DNA from 3 places in the Enterobacter sp. PL_is511 genome. Region 2 is predicted to be linked to each of the others. Evidence: predicted binding sites of a transcription regulator. Region 2 holds the regulator's gene; each other region holds the start of a gene.
The links. The regulator PhoB, encoded in region 2, activates phosphate uptake and scavenging genes when phosphate is short. The targets are predictions, from matches to a motif close to CTGTCATAAAACTGNCNNAT.
Positions count from the first base shown of each region.

Region 1: a site for PhoB is predicted at 1,933-1,952, ahead of pstS (phosphate ABC transporter substrate-binding protein PstS). Genes of this name have one in related genera too.
Region 3: a site for PhoB is predicted at 3,935-3,954, ahead of kdgR (DNA-binding transcriptional regulator KdgR). Genes of this name have one in related genera too.

Region 1 is NZ_JBVPGP010000018.1:233,156-238,360, reverse strand. It holds gene glmS (glutamine--fructose-6-phosphate transaminase (isomerizing)) at 1-1,718, shown strand, start outside; gene pstS (phosphate ABC transporter substrate-binding protein PstS) at 2,040-3,080, shown strand; gene pstC (phosphate ABC transporter permease PstC) at 3,209-4,168, shown strand; gene pstA (phosphate ABC transporter permease PstA) at 4,168-5,058, shown strand; gene pstB (phosphate ABC transporter ATP-binding protein PstB) at 5,106-5,205, shown strand, end outside.
Region 2 is NZ_JBVPGP010000024.1:86,917-92,121, reverse strand. It holds gene brnQ (branched-chain amino acid transporter carrier protein BrnQ) at 1-375, opposite strand, end outside; gene phoR (phosphate regulon sensor histidine kinase PhoR) at 785-2,080, opposite strand; gene phoB (phosphate response regulator transcription factor PhoB) at 2,102-2,791, opposite strand; gene sbcD (exonuclease subunit SbcD) at 2,979-4,184, shown strand; gene sbcC (exonuclease subunit SbcC) at 4,181-5,205, shown strand, end outside.
Region 3 is NZ_JBVPGP010000017.1:179,279-184,483, forward strand. It holds gene prc (carboxy terminal-processing peptidase) at 1-1,367, shown strand, start outside; gene htpX (protease HtpX) at 1,561-2,442, shown strand; gene AC0TN7_RS04660 (MFS transporter) at 2,493-3,866, opposite strand; gene kdgR (DNA-binding transcriptional regulator KdgR) at 4,046-4,837, shown strand; gene AC0TN7_RS04670 (YobH family protein) at 4,904-5,143, opposite strand.

The sequences.
Region 1 (5,205 bases), on a different contig from region 2:
ATGCAGAAGGCCATATGACCCGTCTGCGTCGTCTCGGAAAAGTGCAGATGCTGGCCCAGGCTGCGGAAGAACATCCGCTGCACGGTGGTACCGGTATTGCGCACACCCGCTGGGCGACGCACGGTGAACCGTCTGAAGGTAACGCGCACCCGCATGTGTCTGAACACATCGTGGTCGTGCACAACGGCATTATCGAAAACCACGAACCGCTGCGCGAAGAACTGAAAGCGCGCGGCTACACCTTCGTCTCTGAAACTGACACCGAAGTGATTGCTCACCTGGTGCACTGGGAGCTTGAGCAGGGCGGCACACTGCGTGATGCGGTGCTGCGTGCTATCCCTCAGCTGCGCGGTGCGTACGGTACGGTGATCATGGATTCCCGCGACCCGTCCACGCTGCTGGCCGCGCGTTCCGGTAGCCCGATGGTTATCGGTCTGGGCATGGGCGAAAACTTCATCGCTTCTGACCAGCTGGCGCTCCTGCCGGTTACCCGTCGCTTTATCTTCCTCGAAGAGGGTGATATCGCGGAAGTGACTCGCCGCAGCGTGACCGTGTTCGATACCAAAGGCGAGCAGGTGAAACGTCAGGAGATCGAATCGAATCTGCAGTACGACGCGGGCGATAAAGGCGCTTACCGTCACTACATGCAGAAAGAGATTTACGAGCAGCCAAACGCCATCAAAAACACCCTGACCGGGCGCATCAGCCACGGTGAAGTGGATCTGAGCGAGCTGGGCGCAAACGCGAACGAACTGCTCAGCAAGGTTGAGCACATTCAGATCGTGGCCTGCGGCACCTCCTACAACTCCGGTATGGTTTCTCGCTACTGGTTTGAATCCCTGGCGGGCGTGCCGTGCGATGTGGAAATCGCGTCTGAATTCCGCTATCGCAAATCTGCGGTGCGTCGTAACAGCCTGATGATCACCCTTTCCCAGTCTGGCGAAACGGCGGACACGCTGGCCGCGCTGCGTCTCTCTAAAGAGCTGGGTTACCTGGGCTCGCTGGCCATCTGTAACGTTCCTGGCTCTTCTCTGGTGCGTGAATCCGATCTGGCGCTGATGACCAAAGCAGGCACCGAAATCGGCGTGGCCTCCACCAAAGCGTTTACCACGCAGCTGACCGTTCTGCTGATGCTGGTGGCGAAGCTGGCGCGTCTGAAAGGCGAAGATGCTTCCGTTGAGCACGACATCGTTCACGGCCTGCAGGCGCTGCCGAGCCGCATTGAGCAGATGCTGTCTCAGGACAAACGCATTGAAGCGCTGGCGGAAGACTTCTCTGATAAACATCACGCCCTGTTCCTGGGTCGTGGCGATCAGTATCCGATTGCGCTGGAAGGCGCGCTGAAGCTGAAAGAGATCTCCTACATTCACGCTGAAGCCTATGCGGCAGGCGAGCTGAAACACGGCCCGCTGGCGCTGATTGACGCGGATATGCCGGTCATCGTTGTGGCACCAAACAACGAACTGCTGGAAAAACTGAAATCTAACATCGAAGAAGTCCGCGCCCGCGGTGGTGTCCTGTACGTCTTCGCCGACAAAGATGCCGGTTTTGTCAGCAATGACAACATGCACATCATCGAGATGCCGCATGTGGAAGAGGTGATTGCACCCATCTTCTACACCGTTCCGCTGCAGCTGCTGGCCTATCACGTTGCGCTGATCAAAGGCACCGACGTCGACCAGCCGCGTAACCTGGCGAAATCGGTTACCGTAGAATAATCCCTTCAGGCTCCACCTTCGGGTGGAGCTTTTTTATCCTGCCTGGTTTGTTTTTCATCAATCCTTTCTCATTTTTAATAATGACAATTTGTCATCTTCAGCTACTTTTTTCAGTGTCACATAAAGAAAATATTTCTGAAAACGTCTTGTCATAAATGTGGCTAACGCATTGAAAAATAAGCTTTATTTTACTGTTTTTTAAGTGAAGTTTTCATTGTCATAAAACTGTCATAATTCGTACATTTATCTGTCACCTGTTTGTCCTATTTTGCTCATCGTAGCCACTAAACAACGATTTACGAAAATCTTGCAGGAGACATTATGAAAGTTATGCGTACCACTGTCGCAACTGTTGTCGCCGCGACCTTATCTCTGAGCGCGTTCTCTGTATTTGCAGAAGCAAGCCTGACTGGCGCTGGTGCAACCTTCCCTGCGCCGGTGTATGCCAAATGGGCGGATACCTACCAGAAAGAAACCGGTAACAAGGTTAACTATCAGGGTATCGGCTCCTCCGGTGGCGTTAAACAAATTACCGCGAACACGGTTGATTTCGGCGCGTCTGACGCTCCGCTGTCTGATGACAAACTGGCTCAGGAAGGCCTGTTCCAGTTCCCGACCGTGATCGGTGGCGTAGTCCTGGCCATCAACCTGCCGGGCGTGAAGTCGGGCGAGCTGGTGCTGGACGGCAAAACCCTGGGTGACATCTACCTGGGCAAAATCAAAAAATGGGATGACGAAGCGATCGCTAAACTCAACCCAGGCCTGAAGCTGCCTTCTCAGAACATCGCCGTGGTTCGCCGCGCGGATGGTTCTGGTACCTCTTTCGTGTTCACCAGCTACCTGGCAAAAGTGAACGAAGAGTGGAAATCTAAAGTCGGCTCCGGCTCTACCGTTAACTGGCCAACCGGTCTGGGCGGTAAAGGTAACGACGGTATCGCTGCGTTCGTACAGCGTCTGCCTGGCTCCATCGGCTACGTAGAGTATGCGTATGCGAAGCAGAACAACCTGTCCTACACCAAACTGGTTTCAGCCGACGGCAAACCGGTTAGCCCAACCGAAGAGAACTTTGCTAACGCCGCCAAAGGCGCTGACTGGAGCAAATCGTTCGCGCAGGATCTGACTAACCAGAAAGGCGAAGGTGCATGGCCAATCACCTCTACCACCTTCATCCTTGTTCACAAAGAGCAGAAGAAACCTGAGCAGGGCACCGAAGTGCTGAAGTTCTTCGACTGGGCATACAAAAACGGCGGCAAACAGGCTAACGCTCTGGATTACGCCACCCTGCCGGACAACGTGGTTGAGCAGATTCGCGCTGCATGGAAAACCAACGTGAAAGACAGCAGCGGTAAAGCGCTGTACTAACAGGATATATTTAACGAAGATGGCGGGTGGCGCTGCGCTTACCCGCCCTACGGTTTAAGCTGTAGGCCCGGTAAGCGTTAGCGCCACCGGGCATATTCGTAAAAACGTCTCAAACAGAAGAGTAATTTATGGCTGCAACCAAGCCTGCATTTAACCCTCCGGGTAAAAAAGGTGACATGATTTTCAGCGCGCTGGTTAAACTGGCTGCGCTGATTGTGCTATTGCTGCTGGGCGGCATTATCGTGTCTCTGATTTTCTCCTCATGGCCGAGCATCCAGAAATTCGGTTTCTCCTTCCTGTGGACCAAAGAGTGGGACGCGCCGAACGATATCTACGGCGCCCTGGTGCCGATTTACGGCACGCTGATGACCTCGTTCATCGCCCTTCTGATTGCGGTTCCGGTGAGCTTTGGTATTGCCCTGTTCCTGACGGAGCTGGCGCCGGGCTGGCTGCGGCGCCCGCTGGGTATTGCCATCGAACTGCTGGCGGCCATTCCAAGTATCGTCTACGGCATGTGGGGCCTGTTCATCTTTGCACCGCTGTTCGCCACATACTTCCAGGAACCGGTCGGTAACGTTCTTTCTGCCATTCCGTTTGTGGGGGCCCTGTTCTCTGGCCCGGCTTTCGGTATTGGCATTCTGGCGGCAGGTGTGATCCTCGCCATCATGATTATTCCGTACATTGCGGCGGTCATGCGCGATGTCTTCGAACAAACGCCGGTGATGATGAAAGAGTCGGCCTACGGTATCGGCTGCACCACCTGGGAAGTGATCTGGCGCATCGTCCTTCCGTTCACCAAAAATGGGGTGATCGGGGGCGTGATGCTGGGCTTAGGTCGTGCGCTGGGTGAAACCATGGCGGTCACCTTTATCATCGGTAACACCTACCAGCTCGACAGCGCGTCGCTCTACATGCCGGGTAACAGTATTACCTCGGCGCTGGCGAATGAATTTGCGGAAGCGGAATCGGGGCTGCACGTGGCGGCGCTGATGGAGCTGGGTCTGATTCTGTTCGTTATCACCTTCATTGTTCTGGCGATTTCCAAGCTGATGATTATGCGTCTCGCTAAAAATGAGGGGGCACGCTAATGGCTACTCTCGAAATGCAAGCTACCGCTGAACTGGCGGAATCTCGCCGTAAAATGCAGGCCAGACGCCGCATGAAAAACCGCATTGCCCTGACGCTCTCTATGGCGACGATGGCATTCGGCCTGTTCTGGCTGGTCTGGATCCTCTTCTCGACGGTTGTTCGCGGAATTGACGGAATGTCACTGTCGCTGTTCACCGAAATGACGCCGCCGCCGAACACGGCGGGTGGTGGCCTGGCGAATGCCCTGGCGGGCAGCGGACTGCTGATCCTCTGGGCGACGGTCTTCGGCACGCCGCTGGGCATCATGGCGGGCATCTACCTGGCAGAATACGGTCGTAAATCCTGGCTGGCGGAAGTCATTCGCTTCATCAACGACATTCTGCTGTCTGCACCGTCTATCGTCGTGGGTCTGTTTGTTTACACCGTGGTGGTGGCGCAGATGGAACACTTCTCTGGCTGGGCGGGTGTGATTGCACTGGCGCTGCTGCAGGTGCCGATTGTGATTCGAACCACCGAGAACATGCTGAAACTGGTGCCGGACAGCCTGCGTGAAGCGGCTTATGCGCTGGGTACGCCGAAATGGAAGATGATCTCGGCGATTACGCTGAAGGCATCGGTCTCTGGGATCATGACCGGTATCCTGCTGGCGGTGGCGCGTATCGCGGGTGAAACGGCGCCGCTGCTGTTTACGTCCCTCTCCAATCAGTTCTGGAGCACGGACATGATGCAGCCGATCGCCAACCTGCCGGTGACGATCTTTAAATTTGCGATGAGCCCCTTCGCGGAATGGCAGCAGCTGGCCTGGGCCGGGGTGCTGATCATTACCCTTTGCGTACTGTTGCTGAACATTCTGGCGCGCGTCATTTTCGCGAAGAAGAAACACGGTTAATTTTTTACGGCGCGGCAGCTCGCGGCGCCGAATGAGGAAATGAGTCAATGAGTATGGTTGATACTGCCCCGGGTAAGATTCAGGTTCGTGATTTGAACTTCTACTACGGCAAATTCCATGCCCTGAAGAACATCAACCTGGATATCG
Region 2 (5,205 bases):
GTAGATAAACAGCGGCATCGCGCCGTCACCGGTCAGAGGAGCAATCCCTACTTCAAAGGAAACGGTGGCCGTACGCGGGGTCGCAAACAGCGGGCCCACGGCCAGATAGCAGACGGTTGCCAGCAGAACGCCCGCCACTTTACCAATCGGGGTGCTAAGGCTATCCACACCGCCACCGACTTTCGCCAGCGCGACGACGGTGAGAACCGGCAGACCCACGGCAGTAATCAGGAAACCAAACGCGGCGGTCCAGACGTGTTCACCCGCCTGTAAGCCAACCATTGGAGGGAAAATGATGTTGCCTGCGCCAACGAACAGCGCAAATGTCATAAAGCCCAGCGCGATGATGTCACGCGATTTTAAGTGATGGGTCATAAAACCTTACTGCCTGTGGATGTGGTGTTGAAAACATTGAGATTTTCGATATCCCTGACGGGACGATACAGCCGAAAATTTGCTCAATTTCAGCGGGAAATGCTCCCGTCCTGGCGTGGAGAAGAATAGTTTTTCGATTTACCACGCAAATACAGTCGGTCTGACAGTATCTGGGGCGCAATTTAAACGCTTATAACGTTTAAAGGCAAGGTGGGATCGCAAAACCAGAACAATATGCCAGCATGAAAATACACGTTAGAATAATACGCTGTTTATAAGAAAAACCCATGGCTAATCATGCGAACAAAAAACAGACAGCCGTATAAAATTCATCCGCGTTTCGCTTGACTGCAAAGCAAACGGGCCAGCGATGGCTGACCCGTGGAAAGGTAAAATGACACGCCTGCCGTCAGGCGATCTTTTTGGCAATTAATCGTTCCGGAATAACGAAACTGAAACGGGTTCCTTTACCCAGCGTACTCTGAATATCGAGACGGCTTTCATGGTGATTCACCGCGTGTTTCACAATTGCCAGCCCCAGGCCGCTTCCGCCCGTCTGCCGGGATCGCGCTTTATCCACACGGTAAAAGCGCTCGGTCAGCCGCGGAATATGCTCCGGCGCGATCCCCGGCCCATTGTCTTCCACGCTAAACTCCGCCCCCGTTGGGGCATGGTGCCAGCGCACCACGATATTTGTCCCCTCAGGCGTATGATTCACCGCGTTATACACCAGGTTGGAAATGGCGCTACGCAGTTCATCTTCGCTGCCCAGCACCTTCAGCGTACTGTCGACCTCAAAGGTCAGGTGATGCTTTTTGTGGCTTAACGTCTGCGCTTCACGCTCCACGACCCGCAGCATCATCGGGACATCAATGGTGTCATTTAGCGCCAGCGTTGGCGCCGCTTCAATCTTCGAGAGCGTCAGCAGCTGCTTCACCAGCCCTTCCATCCGGTGCGTTTGCTCGCGCATGGTGTGCAGCGCTTTTTCACGCGGCGCGCCTTCCAGCGTTTGCTCCTGCATCATCTCCAGGTAGCCCTGCAGCACGGTCAACGGGGTTCGCAGTTCGTGACTGACGTTGGCGAAGAAGTTGCGCCGCGCCCCTTCCAGCTGGTGCATTTGGGTAACATCGCGCGCCACCATCAGCCACTGCTTATCGCTGTAGGGCATCACGCGGATCTCCAGATGGCGACCATTATTGAGCTTCAGATTGTGCGGACGGGTAAAATCACGCTTTTTCAGGTACAGCGTAAACTCGGGATAGCGCAGAAGGTTGAGGATATTTTGACCGTTGTCATCCGGCCAGCGCAGGCCCAGCAGCTGTTGCGCCAGGCCGTTACACCAGAAGATCGTCCCTTCTTCGGTCGTCAGAATCACGGCATCCGGCAGCGACTCTGCACCGCTGCGGAAACGCTTAATCAGGCTTCCCAGCTCGCGGCGACGCTTTTTATTACGCATCTGCATCTGATGCAGACCGTACAGCAGCGGCTCCCAGCTGCCGCTTCCCGGCGGCGGCGTCATACTTCGGTCAACCCACAGCCACCAGGAGAGGCGCAGCAGGTTCCAGAAATGCCAGATCAGCAGCCCGGTGACCGACGCCAGCAGAAACCACGGCAGGTGTCCAAGAAAGGCCCCAAGAAGGAAGGCCGGAATACAGCATAAGATCAGTTCAAAGACGAGCCTTTTCCATGACAGACGTTCCAGCACGCGTCACACTCCTGTCATTGTTCAGAAACGGGTAGAAAAACGATAACCCGTGCCGCGGACCGTCTGCACCATGCGATCGTGGCCGCTCAGTTCCAGTGCTTTTCGCAGGCGGCGAATATGTACGTCAACCGTCCGGTCTTCGACATACACGTTAGTTCCCCAGACGTTATTCAGCAACTGCTCGCGGCTGTACACGCGTTCCGGGTGGGTCATAAAGAAGTGCAGGAGTTTAAATTCGGTAGGCCCCATGTCGAGGGGATTTTCACCGGTCATCACGCGGTGTGAGGTGGGATCAAGGCTCAGCCCCTGCATCTCAATCACCTCTTCCACCGCCATCGGCGAAATACGGCGCATCACGGCTTTAATGCGGGCGACCAGCTCTTTTGGGGAGAACGGTTTGGTAATGTAATCGTCCGCGCCGGTCTCAAGACCGCGCACGCGATCCTCTTCTTCTCCGCGCGCCGTGAGCATCACAACCGGGATGTCGCGGGTCAGCGCTTCACGCTTCAGGTGTTTGATAAACTGCAGTCCGGAGCCGCCAGGCAACATCCAGTCCAGCAGAATCAGATCGGGCCAGGGTTCATTCAGCTGGTTCACTGCGCTGTCATAATCTTCCGCTTCAACCGGCTGGAAACCGTTTTGCTCGAGCACGAAGCACACCATTTCACGAATTGGAGCTTCATCTTCTACGACCAGAATACGTCTCGCCATACTTTGCCCTGTCTTATCTTATTTAAGTTACAAGTTTGTAATTCGGCGCCATTATGCGTCAGATTTATGACAGATTTATGAAAAACAGTACCACGATAACGGGCAAACCGTTGTTTTATTACAGCGGTTATTTTCCCTTCTCTGAACGTTTATAATCCTGCTTTCTCTTTTTTGCCACGGATCAGCTATGCGCATACTTCACACCTCGGACTGGCATCTGGGTCAAAATTTTTACAGCAAAAGCCGTGCGGCTGAACATGAAGCGTTCCTGAACTGGCTGCTGGAAACGGCCCGGACGCACGAGGTGGACGCGATTATTGTGGCGGGTGACATCTTTGATACCGGCTCGCCCCCCAGCTATGCGCGTGAGCTGTATAACCGCTTCGTGGTGAATCTGCAGCAAACTGGCTGTCACCTGGTGATTGTCGCCGGCAACCATGATTCCGTCGCCACGCTCAATGAATCCCGCGATATCCTGGCATTTCTCAATACCACCGTGGTCGCCAGCGCCGGGCACGCCCCACAGATCCTGAATAAACGCGACGGGTCGCCGGGGGCTGTGCTGTGTCCGATACCGTTTTTACGTCCGCGGGACATCGTGCAAAGCCAGGCGGGGCTGTCGGGTACAGAAAAGCAGCAACATCTCTTACAGGCCATCACAGACTATTACCACCAGCAGCACGCCGAAGCCTGTGCCCTGCGGGGTGACCAGCCTATTCCGGTGATTGCGACCGGGCATCTCACCACCGTCGGGGCCAGTAAAAGTGACGCCGTGCGTGACATCTATATCGGCACGCTGGATGCTTTTCCGGCGCAAAACTTCCCGCCAGCCGACTACATTGCGCTCGGGCATATCCACCGCGCGCAGGTTATTGGCGGCAGCGAGCACATCCGCTACTGCGGCTCCCCTATTTCGCTCAGCTTTGACGAAACTGGCAAAGCCAAATCCGTGCATCTGGTGAGCTTCAGCGAGGGAAAACTCCGCGCCGTCGAGACGCTGGAAGTACCGGTCACCCAGCCGCTGGCGGTGCTGAAAGGCGATCTCGATGCCATCACCGCCCAGCTGGAGCAGTGGCGCGGTGTCGAACAAGATCCCCCCGTCTGGCTGGATATCGAAATCACCACCGATGACTACCTGCACGATATGCAGCGCAAAATTCAGGCGCTGACGGAGGATTTGCCCGTCGAAGTCTTACTGGTCCGCCGCAGCCGCGAGCAGCGCGAGAAAATTCTGTTAAGCGCTCAACGTGAAACGCTCAGTGAACTGCGGGTTGAAGAGGTGTTTGAACGCAGGCTCTCGCAGGAAGAGATTGACGACGCGAAGCGCGCAAGACTCAGCGAACTGTTCAGCCATACCCTGCATGCGCTCAATGATGAGGAAGAAAACGCATGAAAATTTTGAGCCTGCGCCTGAAAAATCTCAACTCACTCAAGGGCGAGTGGAAAATTGACTTTACCGCGGAGCCGTTTGCCAGCAACGGGCTGTTTGCCATCACCGGCGCGACCGGAGCAGGAAAAACTACCCTGCTCGACGCCATCTGTCTGGCGCTTTATCACGAAACGCCGCGACTGCAGAAGGTCTCTCAGGCGCAAAACGATCTGATGACGCGCGACACCGCCGAATGCCTGGCAGAAGTGGAGTTCGAGGTAAAAGGCACCGCCTATCGCGCCTTCTGGAGCCAGAACCGGGCGCGCAACCAGCCGGACGGGAACCTGCAGGCGCCGCGCGTGGAGCTGGCGCGCTGTGAAGATGGCAAAATCCTGGCCGACAAAGTGTCGGATAAGCTGGAGCAAACCGCCGCGCTTACCGGGCTGGACTACGGGCGCTTTACCCGCTCGATGCTGCTCTCACAGGGGCAGTTTGCCGCCTTCCTTAATGCCAAACCGAGCGATCGTGCCGAGCTGCTGGAAGAGCTGACCGGCACCGAGATCTACGGCCAGATTTCCGCCATGGTGTTTGAAAAACATAAAGCCGCCCGCAGCGTGCTTGAAAAGTGCGAGGCGCAGGCGGCGGGCGTCGTGCTGTTGAGCGAAGAACAGCAGCAGCAGTTACAGCAAAGTTTGCAGGCACTTACTGACGAAGAGAAAACCCTGCTGGTTCAGCAGCAAAGCCAGCAGAAAGATTTTCAGTGGCTTACGCGTCATGATGAGCTCGTGCGCGAGCAACAGCGCGTCACCGCGACGCAGCTGCAGGCGCAACAGGCGCTGACGAACGCTGCGCCAGAGCTGGCAAAGCTCCAGCTTGCTCTGCCCGCCGCCCAGCTTCGACCGCTCTGGGAACATCAGCAGGAGCAAACCGCGCGTCTGGCACAGACACAGCAGCGAATTATCGAAGTAAATACTCGCTTACAAGCCAGAACCGCGCTGCGTTCACGTATCCGCAATGCCGCCCTGCGTAACCACGAGCAGCTTCA
Region 3 (5,205 bases), on a different contig from region 2:
ATCTCTCTCCACGCAACACCGAACAGTTCAATACCGAGATGAGCCTGTCTCTTGAAGGTATCGGCGCGGTGCTGCAGATGGACGATGATTACACGGTGATCAATTCGATGGTTGCGGGTGGCCCGGCATCCAAAAGCAAAGCGATTAGCGTAGGCGATCGTATTGTGGGTGTAGGACAAACCGGACAGAACATGGTCGACGTGATCGGCTGGCGTCTTGATGACGTGGTTGCGCTGATCAAAGGTCCGAAAGGCAGCAAGGTTCGTCTGGAAGTCCTGCCAGCCGGAAAAGGCACCAAAACCCGTATCGTTACCCTGACCCGCGAGCGTATCCGTCTGGAAGACCGCGCGGTGAAAATGTCGGTGAAAACCGTGGGTAAAGAGAAGGTGGGTGTCCTGGATATTCCTGGCTTCTACGTAGGGCTGACTGACGATGTGAAAGTTCAGCTGCAGAAGCTTGAAAAGCAGAACGTCAGCAGCATTATCATCGACCTGCGCAGTAACGGCGGCGGAGCGCTGACGGAAGCGGTTTCACTCTCTGGTCTGTTCATTCCATCGGGTCCCGTGGTGCAGGTGCGCGATAACAACGGTAAAGTGCGTGAAGATGCCGACAACGACGGTGTGGTCTACTACAAAGGCCCGCTGGTGGTCCTGGTTGACCGCTTCAGTGCTTCCGCGTCTGAGATCTTTGCCGCTGCCATGCAGGATTATGGCCGTGCGCTGATCGTCGGTGAGCCAACCTTCGGGAAAGGCACCGTTCAGCAGTATCGTTCTCTTAATCGTATCTACGATCAAATGCTGCGTCCGGAATGGCCTGCACTGGGCTCGGTTCAGTACACCATTCAGAAATTCTACCGCGTGAATGGCGGCAGTACGCAGCGTAAGGGCGTAACGCCGGACATTATGATGCCGACAGGCACGGAAGAGACGGAAACCGGCGAGAAGTTTGAAGATAACGCGTTACCGTGGGACAGCATCAATGCCGCGACCTACGTGAAAGCGGGTGATATGACGCAATTTGGCCCTGAACTGCTGAAAGCGCATAACGACCGCATCGCGAAAGATCCGGAATTCCAGTACATCATGAAGGACATCGCACGCTTCAATGCCTTGAAAGATAAGCGGAATATCGTTTCTCTGAACTACGCACAGCGTGAGAAAGAGAACAACGAAGACGATGCAACCCGCCTGGCGCGTATCAACGATCGCTTCAAGCGTGAAGGCAAGCCACTGCTCAAAAAACTGGACGATCTGCCAAAAGATTACCAGGAGCCGGATCCGTATCTGGATGAGACGGTACATATCGCTCTCGACCTGGCGAATCAGGAAAAAGAGAAACCTGCCGTACAGCCCGCTCCGGCAAAATAATCTCCCAACAGGCACAAGAAATTGTGCCTGTTTCTTTTTGTTCTTCATCCTTCCGTCAGCCAGATTTTCAATTGTGTAAAGTTGTGTCTTTCTGGTGACTTACGCCCGCCGGATGCTTGAAAATAACCGTAATACCCATACGATGTGGGTAATCGCATAGTGCGTTTTGTTAAACTGAGGTAAAAAGAAAATTATGATGCGAATCGCGCTCTTCCTGCTCACCAACCTGGCGGTCATGGTGGTTTTCGGGCTCGTGCTAAGCCTGACAGGAATTCAGTCGAGCAGCGTTCAGGGTCTGTTGATTATGGCGCTGCTGTTTGGTTTTGGTGGCTCGTTCATCTCCCTGCTGATGTCGAAGTGGATGGCACTGAAATCGGTGGGTGGTGAGGTTATTGAACAGCCGCGTAACGATATGGAACAATGGCTGATGAATACGGTGGCTCAGCAATCCCGTCAGGCCGGCATCGCCATGCCGCAGGTGGCGATTTACCATGCCCCGGACATCAACGCGTTTGCCACGGGCGCCCGTCGCGATGCGTCACTGGTTGCCGTCAGCACCGGTCTGCTGCAGAACATGAGCCGTGACGAAGCTGAAGCGGTTATCGCCCACGAAATCAGCCATATCGCAAACGGTGACATGGTGACCATGACCCTGATTCAGGGTGTGGTGAACACCTTCGTGATCTTCATCTCCCGTATCCTGGCGCAGATTGCGGCTGGCTTTATGGGCGGCAACCGCGACGAAGGTGAAGAGAGCAACGGCAACCCGCTGATCTACTTCGCCGTGTCGATGGTTCTGGAACTGGTATTCGGTATTCTGGCCAGCATCATCACCATGTGGTTCTCTCGTCACCGTGAATTCCACGCGGATGCCGGCTCTGCGAAGCTGGTTGGTCGTGAGAAGATGATTGCCGCGCTGCAGCGTCTGAAAACCAGCTACGAGCCGCAGGAAGCGAACAGCATGATGGCCTTCTGCATTAACGGTAAATCCAAATCGCTGAGCGAGCTGTTTATGTCTCACCCGCCGCTGGATAAACGTATTGAAGCGCTGCGCAGTGGGGAATACCTGAAGTAACGCCAGGAACCCTAATAAGCCGGGCAGGAGAACACTCTGCCCGGCTTTTTTTATGCCTGAACCCTGGGCTGTGTCACCCGCAGGCCGCTGACGACCGCCGCGAGGGAAGCAAGGGCTCCTGCGGTGAGAAGCGCAATGTGGTTACCGTTTTGCCCGGCAAGGTTAAACATCAGGGCGACCAGTGCCGCACCGCTGCTTTGTCCCAGAAGGCGCGCGGTCCCCAGCATACCGCTGGCTCCTCCGCTGCGATGACGCGGCGCGGAGGTGATAATGGTGTGGTTGTTAGGGGACTGGAACAGACCAAACCCCGCGCCGCACAGGATCATGCGCCAGATGATGTCCAGATCGGTTGGCGATGACGGTAGCAATGCCAGCGCGAAAAGGCCTGTCGCCATCACCGCCAGCCCCAAAGCACCCAATAAACCGGCATGGACGCGTTCAATTAAATAACCTGCCAGCGGTGCCATCACCATGGTCGCCAGCGGCCAGGGGGTAAGCAGCAAACCGGTCTCCACCTCTGAACGTCCAACCACGCTTTGCAGAAAGAAGGGTAGGGAGACCAGAGCCAGCATCTGGGCGCAGAACGAGCAGACAGACGTGCAAATGGAGAGGGAAAAGAGGGGAATACGCAGCAGATCAACAGGCAGTAGAGGCACAGGGAGAGTGAGCTGGCGGCGAACAAAGAAGAAGCCGATCGCCAGCAGGGCGATAAGCTCCGCGCCGGTAAGCATCAGAGACTGTCCCTGCGCAAAGCCGCTCAGCGCCGTAATCAACAGGCCAAAGGTCAGGGCATTCATCACCGCACTCGCCACGTCGAAGCGCGGCATGGTGCTTTTGGGACCGTTAGCGGGAAGAAAGCGCAGGGCAAAAAAGATGGCGACGATACCCAGCGGCACGTTAATGGCGAACAGCCATTGCCATGACGCAACGGAGAGGATCGCCGCCGCAATCGTTGGCCCGGCGGCAGAAGAGACGGCGACAATAAACGAGTTTATCCCCATTCCGCGCCCCAGATGACGCTGCGGATAAATTAAGCGGATCAGCGCCGTGTTTACGCTCATGAGCGCCGCGCCGCCAAAACCCTGCGCAATACGCGCAAGCGTCAGGGTATGCAGTGAATCTGAAAGGGCACAGAGCAGGGAGGTTAAAGTGAAAACCACTAGGCCGCACTGATATACCCGGCGGTAGCCGAACATATCGCCGAGGAAAGAGAACGAGAGCAGTGACACCACAATCGCAATCTGGTAGGCGTTAACAATCCATATCGAACTGGCGGGAGAGGCGTGCAGGTCGCTGGCGATGGTTGGCAGGGCAACGTTTGCGATTGCGCCGTCAAGGACCGCCATTGATATACCGATAATGATGGTCGCTATCGCGCCATACCGCTGGGGTAAAGGCAGGCCATCGGAAAGGGTCTTTTCCATTAGGGTTAAAAAAGCTCAGCGTGAAATTATTCTCAGGGTAACTATTTTAGCATTGTTACAGCCGTGATATGTCGCAGATTTGTAACGAAGTAAACGGGGATTGATTGCAGGTGACATGACGGGAACTTATAATAAAAACCGGTTCTGATTTTTATAAAACACTCGCTATGAGGTGGTAAATGGCTATTGCGGATTTGGATAAACAGCCAGATTCTGTTTCTTCCGTGCTGAAGGTGTTTGGCATCTTACAGGCTCTGGGAGAGGAGCGTGAAATAGGTATTACAGAGTTGTCACAGCGCGTGATGATGTCAAAAAGCACCGTATATCGCTTTTTGCAGACCATGAAATCGCTGGGTTACGTTGCCCAGGAAGGCGAATCTGAAAAATACTCCCTGACGCTGAAGCTGTTTGAGCTGGGTGCCCGCGCGCTACAAAATGTTGACCTGATCCGCAGCGCCGATATTCAGATGCGTGAAATCTCTCGCCTCACTAAAGAGACCATCCATCTCGGCGCGCTGGATGAAGACAGCATTGTTTACATCCATAAAATCGACTCCATGTACAATCTGCGCATGTATTCGCGCATTGGTCGTCGCAACCCGCTCTACAGTACCGCCATTGGTAAAGTTCTGCTGGCGTGGCGCGATCGTGAGGAAGTGAAGCAGATCCTCGAAGGCGTGGAATACAAGCAAAGTACCTCACGAACCATTACCAGCACGGACGCGCTGCTAACGGTGCTCGATCGCGTACGCGAGCAGGGGTATGGCGAAGATAACGAGGAGCAGGAAGAGGGACTGCGCTGCATCGGCGTTCCGGTATTTGACCGTTTTGGCGTGGTGATCGCGGGCTTAAGTATCTCCTTCCCAACCTTACGTTTCTCCGAAGAGCGTCTGCATGAGTATGTGGCTATTCTCCACACTGCCGCACGTAAGATTTCTGAACAGATGGGGTATCACGACTACCCGTTCTAATCTCTGTTCACATAAAAAAACGCCGCATCTGTTGCGGCGTTTTTTGTCGGTCATTTACCCGGCTGACTAGCCATTATCAATCACGACGGAAGTCTTACGCAGGACCGGACAGTGGGTTAAGCCAACAATCCCGCTGTCAGTATGCAGATATTGTGCAGTGCTCATTCCTTGTGCTGTTAAGTATTTACACTGAATGCCTAACCCGGCAGCGTTTTCGGTGCTTCCCACAAGCACGCCATAACCCGTTAGAAGAAGGCCAATCCAGACAAGGGCCAGTGCAATAATTGTTCGAATGATTAAGCGCATCATTACCTCTTTTATCGTTGTTATCATAATGCTAGCGTAAACGGTTTACGAAACGAAACAAG